2 regions of the Mycobacterium hiberniae genome follow, and region 2 is predicted to be linked to the other one. Evidence: riboswitches for the same ligand, from Rfam matches in the RefSeq annotation. Region 2 holds a riboswitch; the other holds the start of a gene.
The links. A riboswitch is a leader RNA that binds a small molecule or an ion and turns the genes downstream of it on or off. The one in region 2 is predicted to bind cobalamin.
Positions count from the first base shown of each region.

Region 1: linked by a shared signal. The riboswitch ahead of G6N14_RS12870 (PPE domain-containing protein) and the one ahead of metE (5-methyltetrahydropteroyltriglutamate--homocysteine S-methyltransferase) in region 2 are both predicted to bind cobalamin.

Region 1 covers NZ_AP022609.1:2,721,161-2,726,559, forward strand. The annotation lists gene G6N14_RS12865 (ATP-binding cassette domain-containing protein) at 1-1,569, shown strand, start outside; gene G6N14_RS12870 (PPE domain-containing protein) at 1,616-3,220, opposite strand; cobalamin riboswitch at 3,251-3,390, opposite strand; gene G6N14_RS12875 (glycosyltransferase) at 3,591-5,267, shown strand; gene G6N14_RS12880 (NADP-dependent isocitrate dehydrogenase) at 5,292-5,399, opposite strand, start outside.
Region 2 covers NZ_AP022609.1:668,372-673,770, forward strand. The annotation lists gene G6N14_RS03190 (crotonase/enoyl-CoA hydratase family protein) at 1-90, opposite strand, end outside; gene metE (5-methyltetrahydropteroyltriglutamate--homocysteine S-methyltransferase) at 188-2,485, opposite strand; cobalamin riboswitch at 2,596-2,788, opposite strand; gene G6N14_RS03200 (SDR family oxidoreductase) at 2,835-3,488, opposite strand; partial or broken gene G6N14_RS03205 (SDR family oxidoreductase) at 3,537-4,037, opposite strand; gene G6N14_RS03210 (hypothetical protein) at 4,117-4,272, shown strand; gene G6N14_RS03215 (thiolase family protein) at 4,360-5,399, shown strand, end outside.

The DNA of each region.
Region 1 (5,399 bases), 2.1 Mb from region 2:
GTCCTGCTGGACGGCGCCGAGCTGACCGCGCTGCCCCGCGACGAGCTGGCCCGCCGGGTGGCGGTGGTGCTGACCGGGCGGGTTGATCCCGGTCTGTTGGCGGCGCGGGAACTGGTCGGACTCGGCCGCATTCCGCATCTGGGCCTGGGCGCCCGGCTGCGCCCGGCCGACGAGGAGATCGTCGACTGGGCGCTGGCGGCGACCGGCGCGCAGCATCTGGCGGCACGACCGGCCGCCGAACTGTCCGACGGCGAATGCCAGCGCGTCCTGACCGCACGGGCGCTCGCCCAACAGCCAGGTCTGCTGATCCTCGACGAGCCGACCGCATTTCTGGATGTGTCGTCGCGGGCCGCACTGTTCGGCCTGCTGCGTGAGCTGGCCCGCGAGCAGCGGATGGCGGTGGTGCTCAGCACCCACGACCTGGAGTTGGCGCTGCGGGTGGCCGACCGGGTGTGGCTGATGGATCCGGCGGGCACCTGCGTGGACACCGTCGGCGAGGAGCTGATGTTGTCCGGGCGCATCGGGGAGATGTTCGGCAACGACACGTTGCGTTTCGACCCGGGCAGCGGGATGTTCGAGCTCGATACCCGTGCCGGCGACCGCCGCGTGCGCACCGCGCGAGTCGACGCCGCCGAACCACTGCGTTCGGCCCTGCACCGGGTGCTGGCCCGGGAGGGCTACGGCCCCCCGGGCAACCCCGACGACCCCGCTGAGATCGTGCTCACGGCAACCGAATCCCGCGCCATCACGGTGCGCACCGCCAACGGAAATCGCGACGCCGCACTGCCGGACCTGGCGCAGCTGCTGCGTACCCTGCCCACGGCTGCCCACCGCTGCGCACCGCCGGATCGCACCGTCGCGGCCCTGGCTGAATTGGCCTCCTTCGGAACATATTTCACGCTTTCGCCCGCCGGCGCGGCGGCGGACTGGCGGCCGGTGGCGGAGCTCTATACCGACCCGGAGCTGCTTTCCGGCGTGATCGCCCGGGTGCGGGAACGCATCGGGGCGTCGGAATTTCGGGTGGCAGCGTCCACCTTCTACCTTGGGTACGCCGCCCGGTTGTGGTCCATCGGGCTGGGCGCCGTAGCCGAACACGCGCTGCTGGTCGACCTTGATCCCGGCCGACTCCGGTACGCCGAATGCGGCGGCACCATCGGACTGCACCTGCCGGCGCCGTTGGCTTGGCAAAGCTCCGCGGAGGCCGCCGGCCCGCTGTGGGCGCTGCTGGGTGAGCAGATCCTGTCGGGGCACCTGCAACCGCTGGCAGCCGCGGTGCGCCGGCTCGGCCCGATCTCCGAGCGGCTCCTGCTCGGCAACGCCGCCGCCGCGGCGCTGAGCGCCGCGCACGCCCTGCACCGGCACCACGGCGGCAATCTGACCGACCAGCTGGGCTGGAAGCTGGCGCGGCACCTGGTCGACGACGAACGTCTTGCCGGGACACTGCGTTTCGACGGCCCCGGAACCGGCTACCGGCGCACCGGCTGCTGCTTGTTCTACCGCACGCCCGGTGGCGGCCTGTGTCACGACTGCGCGCTGAGCCACCGCCCGGCGACTCGTCCGCAACGCTGAGGCAGTCAGCCACAACACCCATCGGCAGCGCCCCACGACGAGCGCCTCAGGGTGCCTGCGTCTGCTGCTCCTTCATCCAGGTTCCGGGGGTCATCGGGGTGATCACGCCGCCGCTCAAGGCATTACCGGTCAATGCGGTCAACCCGCCCGGTACCGGGCCCGGCGAAGCGTCGTCCTCGGAATCCTCCAGATCCATGTATTCGTATCCGCGGCCGAGCATGTCGAGCTTCGCGCGCCGGCGCCGGCGCGCTTTGGCCGGCACCTCCGCCGCAGCGGCGGGGGCCGCAACCTCGCCGGTGTCGGGCTCCGGGGCTCGGCGCCGCCGCGCGCTGGTGCCGGCCCCCCGGCTGGCCTGCTGGCGCAGACCGGCCACCAGGTACATCGCGGACAGGCCGTCCACCGGGGATAACGGCGGGGCCGGCGGCGGCCCGGGCGGCGGGGGCGCCGGCGGGACCGGAGCAGGGGCCGACGCGGGCGCGGGCGCGGACACCGGTGCGGAAGCCGGCGGGGTCGGGGCCACCGTGAGACCGGCGAACGGCGGCGCGGGCGGCGCCACGGGGACCGCAACGCCGGGCACAGCCGCCAGGCCGGACAGCCCGGCCAGCCCGGCCAACGGTGCCGCGGCCAGCGGCGCGAGCATGGTGGTCAGCATCGGCAGCATCACCGGGATCAGCACCACCGCCTGCTCCAGCAGCGTCTTGAGCAGGGCGATCACATCGGTGATGATGGTGCCGACCGCCTCGACGGCGGTGAACAGCAGGGTCATGGCGATGGTGGTGGGATTTCCCGAGGCGAAGGCCGCGGCGATATCGGCGGCGATGAACGCGAAGGTCTGCGACAGATAGGCGGCGAACGAGCCGATGTCCATCGGGTAGCCGATCGCGAACGCGATGTTGTAGGGACTCAGAAAGCTCAGTGGATTGCCGAGGATGGGCAGCCACGGATTGAAGCCGCCGAACATCGACTGCAGGAACGGGTTGGCGGCCAGCTCATTGATCATCGGCTGGAGCACGTTGTTGTAGAACTCCGTATAGCCGATGTTCTGCAGCCACTCCATGATCTCGTTCTGCCGATCCGGCGGCAGCTGCGACGGGTCGGCCTCGGCGGATCCGGCCTTGGTGATCTGCGGCGCGGCGGGGGTCTGCGGGCTCGACGCCACCGCTGCCCCGGCCACGGCCTGGTAAGTGGCCATCACGGTGGCGGCCTGCAGCCACATCCGGCCGTAGTCGGCCTCGTTGAGCGCGATCGGGATGGTGTTGACACCGAAGAAGTTGGTGGCCACCAGCGCCGCGTGGGTGGCGTGGTTGGCCGCGAGCTCGGCCAGCGTCGGCATGGCGGCCAGCGCGGCACCGTAGGCGCTTGCCGCGGCCTGGTGCGCGGCAGCGCTGACGGCGCTGTCGAAACCGGCCTGCAGCAGCCACGCCAGGTAGGGAACGTTCGCCGCCACGTACGCCTCGGCGCTCGGTCCCTGCCACGCACCGGCCTGCACCTCGGCGAGCAGCACCGTCAACGCGTCGGCGACAGCGCCGTATTCGGCGCTCAACGCACTCCACGCCGACGCCGACGCCAACAGTGGACCCGCACCGGGACCTGCCGACAGCAAGGTGGAATGGACTTCAGGAGGAGACGCGATCCAAATCGGCGCAGTCACGTTGGCCAGCTCTCTCGGGTTGCCCGCCCGGAATAGCAGGATGCAACGACGAGTGGGTCTGGCTCTCGGGTGAGTGACTCCCCGATCACAGTGGCGGGACCGCTCCGGATTCGCACCGGATTCCTACCTCGTCATCGCCTGACCGGTGCATTGTCGCACGCCGACGGGCCCGGCCAAAGCCAAACATGACTCCCCGCGCCCCTGGGCACCCGTCCGCGTCGTGTGATCAATCGGCTCGAATCGATCGTGACTCGCACGCCGGTGGCGTCTTGCTGTGCGTGCGGAGTTCGCGGCCGTCGGGGGTTGGGCCCCGATCGGCGACGCTTGCGGCCTGTCCCGGCCCGCCGGGGCACCGGGTAATCTGCCGACCGTGTCCGACCCGGTGAACACCCCCACGATCTGCCTGAACATGATCGTACGAGACGAAGCCCACATCATTGAGGAGGTGCTGAGCGCCACCGCGCCCTACATCAACGCGTGGGTGATCGTCGACACCGGCTCGCAGGACGGAACCCAGCAGGTGATCCGCGAGCACATGGCAGCCCTGGGCATCCCCGGCGAGCTCTACGAACGGCCCTGGCGTAACTTCGGGCACAACCGCACCGAGGCACTGAGCCTGGCGCAGGGTCGCTGCGACTACATCTTGGTGATCGACGCCGACGACACGATTGTGGGCACACCCGATTTCACCGGCCTGGACGCCGACATCTACGAGATCCGTATCCGGCAGGAAGCCGTCAGGGGCTGGCGCCCGCAGCTGTTCCGCGATGGGCTGCCGGTGCGCTACGTCGGCGTGGTCCACGAGTACGTCGAATGCGATGAAGACCACGTCACCACCCGCTTCTACGGCGACTTCGCCATCGAATCACGGCGCCTGGGCGCCCGTAACCTGGATCCACAGAAGTATGCCCGCGACCGGGATCTCCTCATGGCCGAGGTCGAACGCAATCCCGAGGACGCGAGGTCGGTCTTTTATCTGGCGCAGAGCTGCTTCGATCTGGAGGATTACGCCGCCGCAGTCCCCTGGTACGAACGGCGGGCTCAAATGGGGGGCTACGACGAAGAGGTCTACTTCTCGCTGTACCGCAAAGCCGGCGCAATGGAGGTACTCGGCGAACCGTGGCCGGAAGTGCAGGCCGCCTACCTACGGGCCTGGGAGTTTCGGCCGACCCGTGCCGAACCGCTGTATTGCATCGCGTTCGCCTACCGCTCCGCGGGGCGCTACCAGCTCGGTCACCTGTTCGCCAGACAAGCCGAGGAAATCCCGATGCCCGACGACGACCTTTGGGTCGATGCGGGGGTCTACAACTTCCGCGCGACCGACGAGCGCGCGGTGTGCGCGTCGTGGCTCGGCAACCACGACGAAGCCTTCATGCTGTGCCGGGGCCTGGTGGCGCGCACCGCGGTCCCCGACGACGAACGGCAACGCATCGCTTCCAACCGCGATTATTCGGTTCCTGCCATGCTCGACGCAGCGTCGCACTATCCCGAAGCGGTGGTGCACAACCTGGTTGCCGGGCAGCCCGACGCTGAGGTGACGCTCACCCTGCGCACCGGGCCTGACCGAGCCGGCACCGAGCAGACCCTGAACTCGTTCCTGCACTGCTGCCTCGACGTGCCACGCGTCGGACGCTTCGTGGCGATCGACACCGGGCTGACAGCGCAAGATCGGGCGCTGCTGGCCCAGCGGTACCCGTTTTTGGCGTTCGCCGATCCGGGCACGGCGGCCATCGACGCGATCGGTGGTCGCTATTGGTTGCGGCTGGACGCGGGCTGGCGGTTCTTCGCTCCGGATAACCTCATCGCCCGCCTCACCGGCGCACTGCAGGCCGAACCACACGTGTTCCAGGTCGGCGTCAACTTCACCGACGCGGTAAAGCTGACCGGCACCTGCGCCCCAGAGGACACGGTGCGCCGCAGCCCCGATGCGGGCCGCTACGTGCTGACCGACAGGGCTGCCACCGGCCCGGCGATGTTCGACACCACGCGACTGGATCACGTGGGCGGCACCGCCACTCTCGACGAAGTCCTCTGCGTCCTTCAGTGAGCCGACCGGCCGCCCGCCGCCACGTCAGTCCTTGACGTCGATCGCAGCGTTGAGTGTCGGGCTGGGCCGCATCACCGCCGAGGTCAGCGCGTGATCGGGTGCGTAGTACCCGCCGATGTCCACCGGCTTGCC
Region 2 (5,399 bases):
GACGGTGAACGCGTTGAGATTGTCCGGCCGGTGCAGATACACGGTGAGAATGCCGTCTTCGACCTCGTGTCGCAGCGTGGTGAAGTCCATCAGGCAAGGCTAATGCGCCGGCTTACGCGCCGAGTGTGCGTCCAGGGCGAGAATCAGGTGAAAATCCCGCCCTGGACGCACACTCGGCGAGTTGTCGTTACACCCCGGCCCGGACCTGCTGGGCCGCGGCGACCATGTTGGCCAGTGAAGCGGTCACCTCGTCGGGCTTGCGGGTCTTCAACCCGCAATCCGGGTTGACCCACAGACGCTGCGCGGGCACGGCGCCCAGTGCCTCACGCAGCGACACCGCCATCTCGTCGGCGCTGGGCACCCGCGGCGAGTGGATGTCGTAGACCCCGGGGCCGACTTCGTTGGCGAACCCGATCGCGTTGAGGTCGTCGAGCACCTCCATGTGCGAGCGCGCCGCCTCGATCGAGGTGACGTCGGCGTCCAGGTCGGCGATCGCGCCGATCACCTCACCGAACTCCGAGTAGCACAGGTGGGTGTGGATCTGGGTCGCATCCGAGACACCTGACGTCGCCAGCCGGAAAGCGCCGACCGCCCACTCCAGGTAGGCCGCTTTGTCGGCGTCGCGCAGCGGCAGCAGCTCGCGCAGGGCGGGCTCGTCGACCTGGATCACCGCGATACCGGCGGCCTCCAGATCGAGCGTCTCCTCCCGGATCGCCAAGGCCACCTGGTAGGCGGTGTCGGCCAGCGGCTGGTCGTCGCGCACGAACGACCAGGCCAGGATGGTCACCGGGCCGGTGAGCATGCCCTTGACCGGCTTGTCGGTCAGCGACTGGGCGTAGGTCGCCCACTGCACCGTCATCGGCTTGGGCCGGGTGACGTCGCCGAACAGCACCGGCGGACGGACACAGCGACTGCCGTAGGACTGCACCCAGCCGTTGCGGGTGGCGAAGAAGCCCTCCAGCTGCTCGGCGAAGTACTGCACCATGTCGTTGCGCTCCGGCTCGCCGTGCACCAGAACGTCGAGGCCCAGATCCTCCTGCAGCTTGATGACGGCAGCGACTTCGGCCTTCATCCGCTCGATGTACTGCACCTGGTCGATCTCGCCGGCCGCCAACGCCGCACGGGCCTTGCGGATCTCGACGGTCTGCGGGAACGAGCCGATGGTGGTGGTGGGCAGCGGCGGCAGGTGCAGCCGCGCCTCCTGAGCGGCGCGGCGTGCCTGCGCCGAACCGCGCCGGGTGCCGGCCGCCCTGATCTCGGCGATCTGCGCGCGCAGCGCGGCATTGTTCAGGCGCGGGTCGGACGTGCGGGAGGCGACCGCGGCGTCGGACGCGGCGATCTCCTCGGCCACGGCATCCGGGCCGTCGCGCAGGGCACGCGCCAGGGTGGCCACCTCGCTCACCTTCTCCGCGCCGAACGCCAGCCAACTGCGCAGCGCCTCGTCCAATCCGGACTCGGGTTCCAACGAGTACGGCACGTGCAGCGTCGAGCACGACGTCGATACCGCAACGGCCGCCGCACTGCCTCGCAGCGATACCAGGGTGGCCAGCGCCGCCCGCAGGTCGGTGCGCCAGATGTTGCGGCCGTCGACGATGCCGGCCACCAGAGTCTTGGATGCCAGCTCCGGCACCGGCGCCACGGTGCTCGGGCCGTAGACCAGGTCCACCCCGATGGCCTCGACCGGCGTGCGGGCCAGCGCCGCCAGCCCCGCACCGGGGTCACCGAAGTAGGTGGCCACGAAGATCGACGGCCGGTTGCTCAGCCCGCCGAGCCGGTTGTAGACCTGCTCGGCCAGCGCGGGCGCGTCGGCGCAGATGTCGGTCACCAGCACCGGCTCGTCGATCTGCACCCACTGCGCCCCGGCGTCGGCCAGCGCGCCCAGCAGTTCGGCGTAGACCTCGGTGAGCTCGTCCAGGCGGGAGATCGGTGCCGGCGCACCGTCGACAGCCTTGGACAGCAGCAGGAAGGTGACCGGACCGATGATCACGGGCCGGGCCACGTTTCCGCCGATGCCCTGCACTTGTGCCTCGGCGAGCTCGGCCAGCACCTTGGCCGGGTTCAGCCTGAACGTTGTGTCCGGGCCGATCTCGGCAACGATGTAGTGGTAGTTGGTGTCGAACCACTTGGTCATCTCCAGCGGTGCAATGTCCGAGGTGCCCCGGGCTGCGGCGAAGTAGCGGTCCAGCTCGTCGGTCACGCCGGCCACCCGGGCGGGGAGTGCGCCCAGCAGCACCGCCGTGTCGAGCATCTGGTCGTAGTAGGAGAACGTGTTCACCGGCACCGAGTCCAGGCCGGCGGCGGTCAGCTGAGCCCAGGCGTCGCGGCGCAGTCCGGCGGCCACATGGCGCAGCTCGTCCTGGTTGATCCGGCCGGCCCAGTAACTTTCGGTGGCGCGTTTGAGCTCGCGTCGAGGTCCGATGCGCGGGGAGCCGATGACGGTGGCGGTAAAGGGGTGAGCGTTCACGAGTTGATCCTTCGATTGCAGGGTGGATCACCGCCGGCAGTTGTCCAGCCAATCCGGTCCCATGCAATTTAACGCAATAAAACCCTCAAAACCAGACGCCCATTCCGCGGGGCGATGATCCGCTGGGCGCGGCGCGCCCAGCACAACAGGCAGGTATTCGGACTCGCAGGCACGCACCGAAGTGCTCCTAATGGCCGTCGCTTCCCAGTCGGTGGACCAGTGCTTTGTGACGGCGGTCGTTCCTGCATACCGCTGCGGGACAGTCCCGGATTCTCACCGGGTTCCCTCTCGCGCCCGACGGAAAACCGCCGTGCGCTCGATGCCGAAGCCGCCGTGAGGCGGCGCCGGCAAACCAGTTGCAGGACCGAGATTACTCGGCGTGCTGGGCCGCGAGCGCCTGCGGGATCGGCGTGTGGCCGTCGTTGAAATCGATGGTGCGCCCAGTGGTCGACGCGTCGGCCAGGCAGGCCGCGATCACTTGGGCGACGTTGCCGCGCGACACCTGACCCCTGCCCGTGCCCACGTCGATGCGGCCGGTCGGCTCCTCGAGCGTCAGCCGGCTCGGCCCCAGCACCGTCCAGTCCAGGTCGCTGGCGCGCAGGTGGGCGTCGGCGGCGGCTTTGGCCTGCGCATACGGAAAGAACGAGTCGCCTTCGGGAACACCGTGGTTGGGACCGGCGCCGAAGTAGGACACCATGATGAACCGCCGCACCCCGGCCTTGGCGGCGGCGTCGATGGTGCGGATCGCGGCGTCGCGGTCCACGGCGTAGGTCCGCGCCGGATTGCCGCCGCCGGCACCCGCGGAGAACACCACCGCGTCGTGACCGGCCAGCAGCTCGGCCAGCGCGTCGGTGTCGAGGTGCTCGATGTCGGCCACCACCGGGTGCGCCCCGGTCGCCGCGACCTCATCGGCGTGCTCGGGGTTGCGGAACACCGAAGTGACCTGATTGCCGCGGGCGCTCAGGATGGGGGCGAGCAGCAGGGCGACCTTGCCGTGGCCACCGATGATCACGATGCGAGCCATGGGAGCGACGCTACCGGGCGGCGGACGCCGCGACACCGGCGCGACGACTCAGCCGCCCGGACCGTCGGCCATTTGAGCAGGGAGCCGGCGTCGACGCGGATGTGCTGGCCGGTGATGAAGCGCGCGTCGTCACTGGCCAGGAACACCCCGGGATTGGCCATGTCCTCGGGCTCCACGCAGGGGATCGGCATCGCCTGGAAGGGCGTGAACAGCGGCTCGGCATCCTCGCGGGTGGCCTTCTTGCCCGCGGCGGTCAGGTCCGGGCGGAACATGGAGTACATGCCGTCGTTCTGCAGCAGGTGGGTGTTGCAGTTGGTGGGGTGAATGGCGTTGACCCGGATCATCCGGGGCGCCAGATACAGCGAAATCTGGTTTGACGTACTCCATGACGATGCGCTTGCTCCACCCGTAGCCGGTGCCGCCCGGTCGCGTGTTCGGGTTGTCGGTGGTTCCCCGGATCATGCCCGCGGTCGAGCCCGTGACGATGACGGATGCGCCGTCGGGAAGATGTGGAATGGCAACGGCCACAGTGTTAATCACGCCCACCAGGGTCCCGTGGGCAGCTTGGCGGCCGGTCCAAAGCCGTCACGGCGTCGGTTCCGGTCTACTTCAGCCGCTCCGATGAGCAGTGACCCAGGTCGACATCGCGGGCCTGCTCCCGCAGTGCGCCGACGGTGAGCCGGACAAGCACGGCCGGCCTGAAGCGCGCCACTACAACTTCGAGCCGACGTTCATCATGTGGGGGCTGCAGGACCTGCACCTGGAGTTCGATCCGGTCGGCTGACCAAGCGATGGCCACCCCCCTTCGGGTGGCGGCGACGGGCTGGTTGACAATCGAGGTCAATCACACCTCGTTGAATGAAGGAGCACCATGGCTGAAGCCGTCATTGTGGAAGCGGTGCGTTCGCCAGTCGGCAAGCGCAACGGTGGACTGTCGGGGGTGCACCCCGCGGAGCTGTCCGCCCAGGTGCTCAACGGCCTGGTCACGCGGGCCGGTGTGGACCCGGCGCTCGTCGACGATGTGATCTGGGGCTGCGTCATGCAGGCCGGTGAGCAGGCGCTGGACATCGGCCGGACCGCCGTGCTCAGCGCGGGCTGGCCCGAGAGCGTCCCCGCGGTGACGGTGGACCGCCAGTGTGGGTCGAGCCAGCAGTCGGTGCACTTCGCCGCAGCCGGCGTGATCGCCGGACACTACGACGTCGTCGTGGCCGGTGGGGTCGAGTCGATGTCGCGGACCCCGATGGGCTCCTCGCTGGCCAACGGCGGCCGGCCCTACGGCGAATCCTTCAAGGCGCGCTACGAGCAGACCCCCAACCAGGGCATCGGTGCCGAGATGATGGCCACCAAGTGGGGCCTGAGCCGTACCGCGCTCGACGAGTTCGCGCTGGCATCGCACGAAAAGGCCGCTGCCGCCCAGGACGCGGGCGCCTTCAAGGACGAGATCGTCTCGATCACCGACCCCGAGGGCAACGTCATCAGCGAAGACGAAGGCATCCGCCGCGGCACCACCTTGGAGAAGATGGGCCAGCTCAAGCCCGCCTTCAAAGAGGACGGCGTGATCCACGCCGGCAACTCCAGCCAGATCTCCGACGGCTCGGCGGCGCTGTTGTTCATGTCGGCGGAGAAGGCCAAGGAGCTGGGCCTGACCCCGCTGGCCCGGGTGCACACCGCGACGCTGGCCGGCTCCGACCCGGTGATGATGCTGTCCGCGCCGATCCCGGCCACGCAGAAGGCACTGCAGCGGTCCGGCCTGAGCGTCGACGACATCGGGGCCTTCGAGGTCAACGAGGCGTTCGCCCCGGTGCCCATGGCCTGGCTCGCCGACATCGGTGCCGACCCGAAGAAGCTCAACCCCAACGGCGGGGCGATCGCGCTGGGCCACCCGCTCGGCGGTTCCGGTGCCCGGATCAT